DNA from 4 places in the Paenibacillus sanfengchensis genome. Region 1 is predicted to be linked to each of the others. Evidence: predicted binding sites of a transcription regulator. Region 1 holds the regulator's gene; each other region holds the start of a gene.
The links. Region 1 encodes Rex, which represses fermentation and respiration genes when NADH is low (regulators of the CRP and FNR family bind a similar motif). Its sites were predicted from a motif close to TTGTGAAATATTTCACAA; they were not measured.
Positions count from the first base shown of each region.

Region 2: the regulator Rex is predicted to act here: its motif matches at 771-788, upstream of V4U84_RS10525 (polymer-forming cytoskeletal protein).
Region 3: the regulator Rex is predicted to act here: its motif matches at 1,072-1,089, upstream of nadA (quinolinate synthase NadA).
Region 4: the regulator Rex is predicted to act here: its motif matches at 1,008-1,025, upstream of nirB (nitrite reductase large subunit NirB).

Region 1 is NZ_JBAGJC010000004.1:156,692-158,895, reverse strand. Features, by position in the region: gene V4U84_RS09965 (amidohydrolase) at 1-824, opposite strand, end outside; gene V4U84_RS09960 (redox-sensing transcriptional repressor Rex) at 802-1,464, opposite strand; gene dinG (ATP-dependent DNA helicase DinG) at 1,500-2,204, opposite strand, start outside.
Region 2 is NZ_JBAGJC010000004.1:281,983-284,186, forward strand. Features, by position in the region: gene V4U84_RS10515 (sensor histidine kinase) at 1-111, shown strand, start outside; gene V4U84_RS10520 (response regulator transcription factor) at 95-718, shown strand; gene V4U84_RS10525 (polymer-forming cytoskeletal protein) at 850-1,407, shown strand; gene V4U84_RS10530 (transcriptional regulator SplA domain-containing protein) at 1,567-1,836, shown strand; gene splB (spore photoproduct lyase) at 1,833-2,204, shown strand, end outside.
Region 3 is NZ_JBAGJC010000016.1:14,514-16,717, forward strand. Features, by position in the region: gene nadB (L-aspartate oxidase) at 1-24, opposite strand, end outside; gene nadA (quinolinate synthase NadA) at 60-998, opposite strand; gene ftsH (ATP-dependent zinc metalloprotease FtsH) at 1,580-2,204, opposite strand, start outside.
Region 4 is NZ_JBAGJC010000005.1:25,616-27,819, forward strand. Features, by position in the region: gene nirB (nitrite reductase large subunit NirB) at 1-890, opposite strand, end outside; gene V4U84_RS12000 (NAD(P)/FAD-dependent oxidoreductase) at 1,242-1,811, opposite strand; gene V4U84_RS12005 (winged helix-turn-helix transcriptional regulator) at 1,872-2,189, opposite strand.

The sequences.
Region 1 (2,204 bases):
CTCCCCGGGTTGTGGGATACCGTTACCCGGTGCTCCGCCAAAACGCCGATCTCCTCGTCCGTCAGATGGACGGCGTGGGCCAGCAGCGTCGGCCGATTGAACATCCCGAGATTCAGCAGGTGCTGAACCGGGCGGACGCCGTAATCGGCTACATTTTGCTCCACCTCGGCTCTCGTCTCCGACATGTGCGTGTGCATCGGCAAATCCAGCTCATGTGCCGCCTGTACAATTTTCTCAATGTAATCCGGAGGGCAAGTATATGGAGAGTGCGGCGAAATCATGGTGGTGATTCGTCCGTCCGCCTTGCCGTGCCAATCGCGCGCAAAGCTCACCGCTTCGTTCAGCTTGCTTTGCTGCACCTCAGGAGGACAGAGCCCGATTACGCCGCGAGTCAATACGGCGCGGATTCCCGATTGATCCACGACGGAAGCTACCTGTTCCATATGGTCGTACATATCCAAAAAGGTGGTCGTTCCGCCCTTTAGCATCTCCAGCACGGACAAGGCCGTTCCCCAATATACATCCTCGCCGGTAAACTTCGCTTCCATCGGCCACATTTTCTCCTGCAGCCACTCCTGAAGCACCATGTCGTCTCCATAGCCGCGCAAGAGCGACATCGCCGCATGACCATGCGTATTGATCAACCCGGGGAGAAACAACAGCCCCTTGCCGTCAAACGTTTCGGCCCCTTCCACGCCTTGCGGGCGCTCCGTTCCGACGTATGTGATCCGGTCTCCTTCGACCAGCATATAGCCCCGGATGATCGGGGTTTTCTGATCCGGCACCGCGAAGGTACCGTCTTTAATCAGCCATTTTCGCGTCATGTTCCGTATGTTCCTTTCCGCCATCCAGATAATAAGCCAAACTCATCAAATCGGTTGTGAAATCCGCCGCATGCACGCGCACTTCCGAAGGCACCTTAAGGATGGTTGGCGCAAAATTCAAAATCGCTCCGATTCCCGCAGCCACCAATTGATCGGCAACCCGCTGCGCTTCCACATCGGGTACGGTGATGATCCCGATGCGGATGTTGCTGCTCCGCACCGTATCCACCAGCTCCTCGATCGGCTGAATCGTAATATGGTTGATCTGCGTCCCGATTTTGTGGGGGGATGCGTCAAAGACCGCTACAATTTTCATATTATCTTTCACATACGCGTTATAATTGGACAACGCGTGGCCAAGATTACCGGCCCCGATCAAAGCTACATTAATTTGCTGATCCAGGTTCAGAATTTGGCGAATTTTCTCGATCAGATACGTTACGTCGTAGCCGATTCCCTTGCGCCCGAAATCTCCGAAGTAAGCCAGGTCTTTACGGATTTGCGCCGGATTCAAATCCAGCTTCTGCCCAAGTTCCTGCGAAGAGACCGTAGGCACCTCCCGGCGGCTGAGTTCATTGAGAAAGCGCAGGTACACCGGCAGGCGGCGAACCACTGCATCCGAAATTTTTTCCGATTTCATCAAATTTCCCCCTACTTACACGATTTGAGGAACACTTACGATTCCCCGGCGTTTAACCATTCCGAAATTCGAGGCACCATCTGCTCCAACGGCATATGCTCCATTTTCGGTCCGGGCAAAGAATACAAGAAGTATTTACCGTAATAGGATTCCAAGATCCGAGTATCATAAACCACCACGATCCCGCGGTCCTGCGAGGACCGGACCAGTCTGCCGAAACCCTGTTTAAAGCGGATAACGGCTTGGGGAACGGACAGTTTCATGAACGGGTTCTTCTTCTCTTGCTGCAGCCTCTCGCTTTTCGCCTCCACCAGCGGATGGTTCGGAGGCTGGAACGGCAGGCGAACGATTGCCAGGCTCGTCAAGGCCTCGCCGGGAATGTCAACGCCTTCCCAGAAACTGCTCGTGCCAAGCAGAACTGAGGCTTGCTGTCCTTGAAACCGGCGGGTCAGCTTCGTTCGGCTTCCGCTGTCCATCCCCTGCCCGATTACGGTGATCCCCTGTCCGGCAAGCAGCTCCTTCAGCGGATCATACACCTGCCGCAGCATCCGGTATGACGTGAACAGGACCAGCATTCTCCCGTGGGTGGCGATCGCCGTATCGGCCAAGGACCGAACGAGCGTAGAGACAAAATGGTCGTCTCCGACACTGCCTTTCACGCTCGGGAAATCCCGCGGAATGACAAGTAAGGCCTGTTCCCGGTAATTAAACGGGGACGGAAGCATAGAGGTGTTGAGCCG
Region 2 (2,204 bases), 130 kb from region 1:
TATCTGGGTGGGGAAATAGAGCTTCAGGCGTCCCCCGGAAAAGGGACGAGAGTAACGCTGAAGCTTGCGGCGTACGAACGAAAGGAGGGCGATTATGGAAAACTTGGTTAACATTATTCTGCTGGATGATCATCCGCTCGTAATGGAGGGGTTAAAGAACCGGCTTGAAGAAGAGCCGACTTTCTCGGTTCAGGCGGCGTTTTCGGATCCCCTGGTGTTATTGGATCAGATCGACCGGTATGAACCGGATGTGTTGGTTATGGATGTTTCCATGCCGAAACTGGACGGTTTTGAGCTTGCGTCCATCTTGAAGGGGAAGTACGGAGCTTCATTGAAGCTGATTATGCTGTCCGGATATGTGTATGACGAGTTTTACAGGAAGGCCTACGAGCTTGGCGTCAACGCCTATTTATCCAAACAGGCGACGTATCCGCAAATTATCAATGCAATTCGGCAGAGCATGACAGGCCATGTGCTGATGCCCGAGAAGCTGTTCGCCAAACTACCGGTAGACCCGTTGACTCCTATGGAACAACGGGTTCTGGCCCTCGTGGCCAGAGAGCTCACCAACAAGGATATCGCCCGGGAACTGGCCGTCAGCCAGCGGACGGTGGAATACCATATCAGTTCGATTATCCAAAAGCTGGAGGTCAAGACGCGAATCGGCGCTGTGGCCAAGGGATATGAACTGGGAATTCTCGGGCCGGTGCAGCTATAGACGAGACGGGCGAAACCTAAAATGGAGTGCAAAAGTGAATAATATCACATGCTTGTGAAAATTGTCACATTACTTACTGCTGCTTTTAATTATAATCAACTTGTAATCAAAAAGAGTAGGGGGAAACCACTGTGAAAATCTTTAAAGGCTTGTTGGTTGCGGGTGTCGCCATCGCATTGTTGTCCGGATGCGGCGCCAAGGAGGAGAAAGCGGCTGAACCGGATAAGGCTGCCGGGCAAACCGCTACCGCCGAACAACCGGATGCGGTAACGACCGCTTCCATCGTAAATGATGCGGATGCGTTCATCAATGCGGTTAGTGAGAAAGGAACCTGGATCATCGCCACTTTGGGTGATTTAACGGTTGACAAGGACGTTGTGGTGGCTGGGGAATTCCACGACAAGAACAAACCGGACGGCGATATTTACCGTAAAATCGCCCTTTACACGCAAGACGAGAACCATAAGATTACCGCTTCTTTCACCCTGACGGTGCCTAAGCTTACGGTGCAAAGCGAAAACTTGAGAATTCAAGGCGGCACGGTTAAGGGTGACGTCTACGTCGAAGCGAACGGATTTAATCTGCATGAGTCGGCAACGGTAGACGGAAATATTTATTATGCCAACGAGGATGTCAAAGCGTCCGCCAAAATCGATGGTAAAGTAACGGGCACGGCTGAAGTGAAATAATCCGTTATCTGCGTAACAAGGGGGAGCCAAGTCGGCTCCCTTTTTTGTGTTTGAAATTTAGTCTTACGGCTGGGACGACATAAATATTTTTTTGCCCGAAGGGAAATACATAAGTTACTTGAAGTGATTTTTTGAGGAAAGGAAGGGAGGAGAATGGAAATGTACGATGAACAAGAAAATGGGGCTCAAACTTATAGAGCGGGAGATATCGTCTATGTGTTTTACCGGAACCCGCATACCCAGGATGTAGCCAACATTCAGGAAGCTGCGGTTGTGAATCATCCGGAGAAGCCGGGGGAATTGGCGGTTTTCCTATATGAGACCTACTATCCGCTGACGGATGAGATGGCCGTCTATTCCACGGCACACGAGGCCGAACAAGTCTACAACGACGTTTACGGGCCGGCCTCCGAGGGGATTTGGGAATGAATCCTCCGTTTACCCCGCGGCTTGTTTATTTCGAGCCGGATGCCCTGGATTATCCGCTGGGCAGAGAGCTTATGCAAAAGTTTGAAAAGATGAAGCTGGATATTCGCTATACGACCTCGCACAACCAAATCCGGAATTTGCCGGGCGACAGCGATCTGCAAAAATACCGTGTAGCCAAGTCGACTCTTGTCGTAGGCATCCGCAAAACGCTGAAATTCGACACGTCCAAGCCTTCCGCCGAATATGCGATTCCGTTTGCGACGGGATGTATGGGCCATTGCCATTACTGCTACCTGCAGACGACGATGGGGACCAAGCCCTATATCCGGACTTATGTCAATGTGGAGGAAATTTTGGAAGCGGCGGAC
Region 3 (2,204 bases), on a different contig from region 1:
ATCAACCAAGTATTGTGGAATCAAGGTGACCACCTGTCCTTGACAGAGAGTAGCGCATGCTACTGAACTTGTAGCATGCGCTCTAATGAGGTTCTGGCTTTGTCGGCGACCGCCGGCGGGACATAAATTTGCGGCTGCATCGTTTCCAGACACTTCACCAATTTTTTCAGATTATTGACTTTCATATTGGGACAAACGAGAAACTTCGAGGCAAAATGGAAGGTCTTCTCCGGACTGTCCAGCCTCAGTTGGTATCCGGTCCCGTCTTCGGTTCCCACGATAAATTCCTTGGCGGACGACTTCTTGCAATATTCGAGAATCGCGGTCGTGCTGCCTACGAAATCACCCATCGCTACGACTTCCGGCCGGCATTCGGGGTGAACGACGAATTCCGCTTCCGGATGCTTCGCCTTCATCTCGACCACGTCTTTCACGGTCAGCATATCGTGGGTGTTGCAGTACCCTTCCCAGATAATCATTTTTTTGTCCGTATGCTGCTGGACATAGTGTCCCAGGTTCTTGTCGGGGACCCAGATAATCTCATCCGCATCGACCGAGTTAATCACCTTCACGGCATTGGAGGAGGTGCAGCAAATATCCGTCTCCGCCTTGACCTCGGCCGAAGAGTTAATATAGGTGACCACTTTGGCATTGGGGTGCTGCGCTTTAAGCTTTCTTAAGCCATCCACGTTCACCATATCCGCCATCGGGCAGCCGGCCCGTTCATCGGGAATGAGCACCGTCTTGTTCGGCGCCAAAATTTTTGCGCTCTCTCCCATAAAATGAACGCCGCAAAACACGATCGTTTCCGCCTCGGTTGAGGCCGCCTTTTGAGCGAGCAAAAAGGAGTCGCCGCGAAAATCGGCCACTTCTTGAATTTCGTCGCGCTGATAATAATGCGCCAAAATAATTGCGTTGCGTTCCTTCTTAAGCTGAACCAGCTTCTCCCGAAGCTCCCGGTTCATTTCCGCCTTCCGCTCCCGTGCTAGAGCCTCCACCTGACATCCTCCCCTGTATGCGACCGCGGTGTTTCCCCGCGCTTCTCTCTCATCCGCATCCCTATAGTAATGTTTGTGCAAAAATACGCATACTTGCCGTCACGTCAACGTACCTAAATTCACACGGCTGTGTTAACACCTAATTTACACAAGCGAATTAGGGCTGTCAATCGATCCGGGAAGGAAAGCTCAAATTTAAATTAAATCAGGCCGGATTCCCAAATTTAGGTGGAATGAAGTAAGAGTACGGAGTATTTAACGTGAAAACCTCCCGCTAATAAGCCTCCATACGGCCACTAGCGTTGCATTAAGCAATTTGAATCTCGTGCAGGTAGATAAGGGCCTTATGCGGCGCTATTTTGTCGAATTCGGCTAGATGATGTGAAATTGCGGCTTTTTGGGGTCCAATTTTTGGGAAAAGCAGGCCGACCCTGATTTTGGGTCCCTGCAGATTTGCAGGAAATCCTCATGCCAAATGAGTCAACATGGGACAATGGTAATCTAACGGCCTTTAAGCCATGAATTCGCAAAAAATCCGGGAAACAGACTTTGTCTGTCCCCCGGATGATATCCAGCGTCGCTTATACGGTTGGCGGCGTGCTGCCCCCCGGGCCTTGCCCGTTCCCGTCTTTGTTGTCCCCGTCCGGCGTTACATCGCGCACCGTACTTTCCGGCGCGTCGACCGTCGGGTCGTTCGAGACGTCGTTCGTGCTGCTGCCAGGGATCTCGTTCGGAATGTCTCCGGTTGGTCCCGCAGGGGCCGGATCCTCGGTCTTGCCTTGAATCCGAACGCGCACGTCGCCGACATTGTCCACGATAGGCTCGCCCGGCTCGGTCGTGCCGCTTCCGCTGTCGCCTTCGCCGTCTTTGCCGGCTTCCGGCGCATCCAGCAGACGCCCATGCTCGATCAATTGCTTGATCTGATCCAGGTCCAGCGTTTCCACCTCAAGCAAGGTCTCGGCGATCAAGCGAACTTCCTCGGCATGCTCCGTCAACAGCTTCTTACAACGCTCATACGACTCGTTGATGAAGCGCTGCATTTCCTGATCGATCTCGTAAGCGATCTGATCGCTGTAATTCTGTTCGTGCCCGATATCGCGGCCCAGGAACACCTGGCCTTGCGATGTGCCGAATTGCATCGGACCGAGCTTCTCGCTCATCCCGTATTCGACGATCATGCTGCGCACGATGCTCGTCGCCTGCTGG
Region 4 (2,204 bases), on a different contig from region 1:
CCCTGTTCGAAGAGGGGAGCAACCAGGCCATAGCAAACTCCGCGATGCTCGGTACATTCGCCGACCGAGTATACGCCGTCCACCGAGGTTTGCAGGTAGTCGTTGACCACGATCCCCCGGTTCACTTCGATCCCGCTTTCCTTGGCCACGGCCACGTTAGGTTTAATCCCCACGGCCATAACAACGAATTCGGCCTCCAGTTCGGTACCGTCCGCAAAGCGCAGGCCGCTTACTCGGGTATCACCAAGCAATTCCGTCGTTTGGGCGCCCATTTTGAATTTGATGCCCTGACGCTCAAGCTCCGCCTTCAGCATCGACGCGGCCTGGTGGTCCAATTGACGCTCCATCAGATCCTCCATCAAATGAACGACGGTGACATCCATTCCGAGCTGCACAAGCCCCTTGGCCGCTTCCAGACCCAGCAAACCTCCGCCGATGACGGCAGCCGTTCGGCAAGTTTTCGCCGCTTCAAGCATTTGATTGCAGTCTGCGATATCGCGGAAACCGACCACACCTTCCTTATCGCTGCCCGGAATCGGCAAAATGAACGAATTCGAGCCGGTCGCGATCAGCACCTTATCGTAAGGTACGCGCATTCCGTCTACGGTCACTACTTCTTTGGCCTGTTCGTCGATTTTCGATACGGTCGTTCCCGTATGCAACGTAATTTCGTTGTCGCGATACCAATTCAGATCATTCAGCACGATATCATCGATCGTTTTGCTGCCTTCCAATACATAAGAAAGCATGATCCGGTTATAGTTCGGGTGCGGCTCGCTCCCGAAAACCGTAATGTCAAATTTCTTGGTCAATTTCAAAATCTGCTCGACGGTGCTGATCCCCGCCATCCCGTTGCCGATCACCACAAGCTTTTCTCTATCAGTTCCCATTTCGGATTTGCCTCCTTCAAAATGACGCGAACTCTAACTGCATCGTCCTTGTTTTTGTTCTTATGTTTCGATTATATCATTAAAATTTAAATAAATGTGTGATCTATTTCACGATAAATGTGAAAAATATCACAAAATTGTTCATACTTTCTTACAATTCTCTATTGAAAAATAGAAAATCACCCTCCTACCCGGTTTTCACCCCTGCGGCCAATAAATTACTAGCTCTAAACTACGATATAAAAAAAATAAACTTTGTGATTGCAGTCACTTTGATTTTGTCAATTCTACGCCAAAAGCCCCCTGATTCGGAAGCTCGGGAGGCTTTTGACAATAAGTATGATGGCATTCTCAGTTTTTCAATACATCGTGATCAACGTAGCGCTCGCCATTTAGCTCGCTGATAATTTCTATGGCTACCTTCGCCCCGTCACCCGCCGTAACAATTGTGTGAACGCTTACACCGGCGGCCGTACCCGCCGCCCATACACGGGGCTTGCTTGTGCGCCCGAAGCCATCGGTTTCGATGACCGTCTTGATTCGCGGCTCGCGGCCCTCCACCAAATTCAGGCCGATGGTACCGGCCAGTTCAGTCAGCGCACCGGTTGCCAGAATCACATGAGCAGCCTCATAACTGCGGCCGTTCTCCGTTTTCACCGTCACCTTCGAACCGCCATTCGTATCGACAACCGTTACCTTCTCCTCGATAAACTTGGCGCCGAATTTTTGGGCTTGCTCCCGACCGATTGTCAGCAGATCCGGACCGGAGATATCCTTGGCCCCATAATGGTTCTCAATCCAGGCTCGCTTCGTCATGCTGGCGTTGCTGTCCAGAACCAGGGTCTCCTTCCCTGCCTTAGCGAGAAACAAGGCTGCGCTGGAACCGGCCGGTCCCGCTCCGATTACGATTACCTCAGCCACAAGTACACCCACTTTCCATATATTTCGTGCCGCCTCCCCGCAGGATAACGGCACGTTTCTTTACTCGATCCACGCCTCCGCCCAATTTTGAACCTGTTCCATTACCGGACTAAGCGCCATCCCTTTCTCCGTAAGCTCATATTCGATGCGTACCGGCGTTTCGGGATAGACATGTCTTACTACAATCCCTTCGTTCTCCAGATCCTTCATCCGCTCGGACAGCATTTTATCGCTCATGGCCGGAATGCCGTTGGATATGTCCTTAAACCGCTTCGGACCGCTCATCAGCGTATGAATAATCAAACCGTTCCAGCGTTTCCCGAGAATGACGAAGGCCGATTCGAAACGCGGACACATCGCAAACTGGTTTTCTTCCATAACGTTCTCACCCCA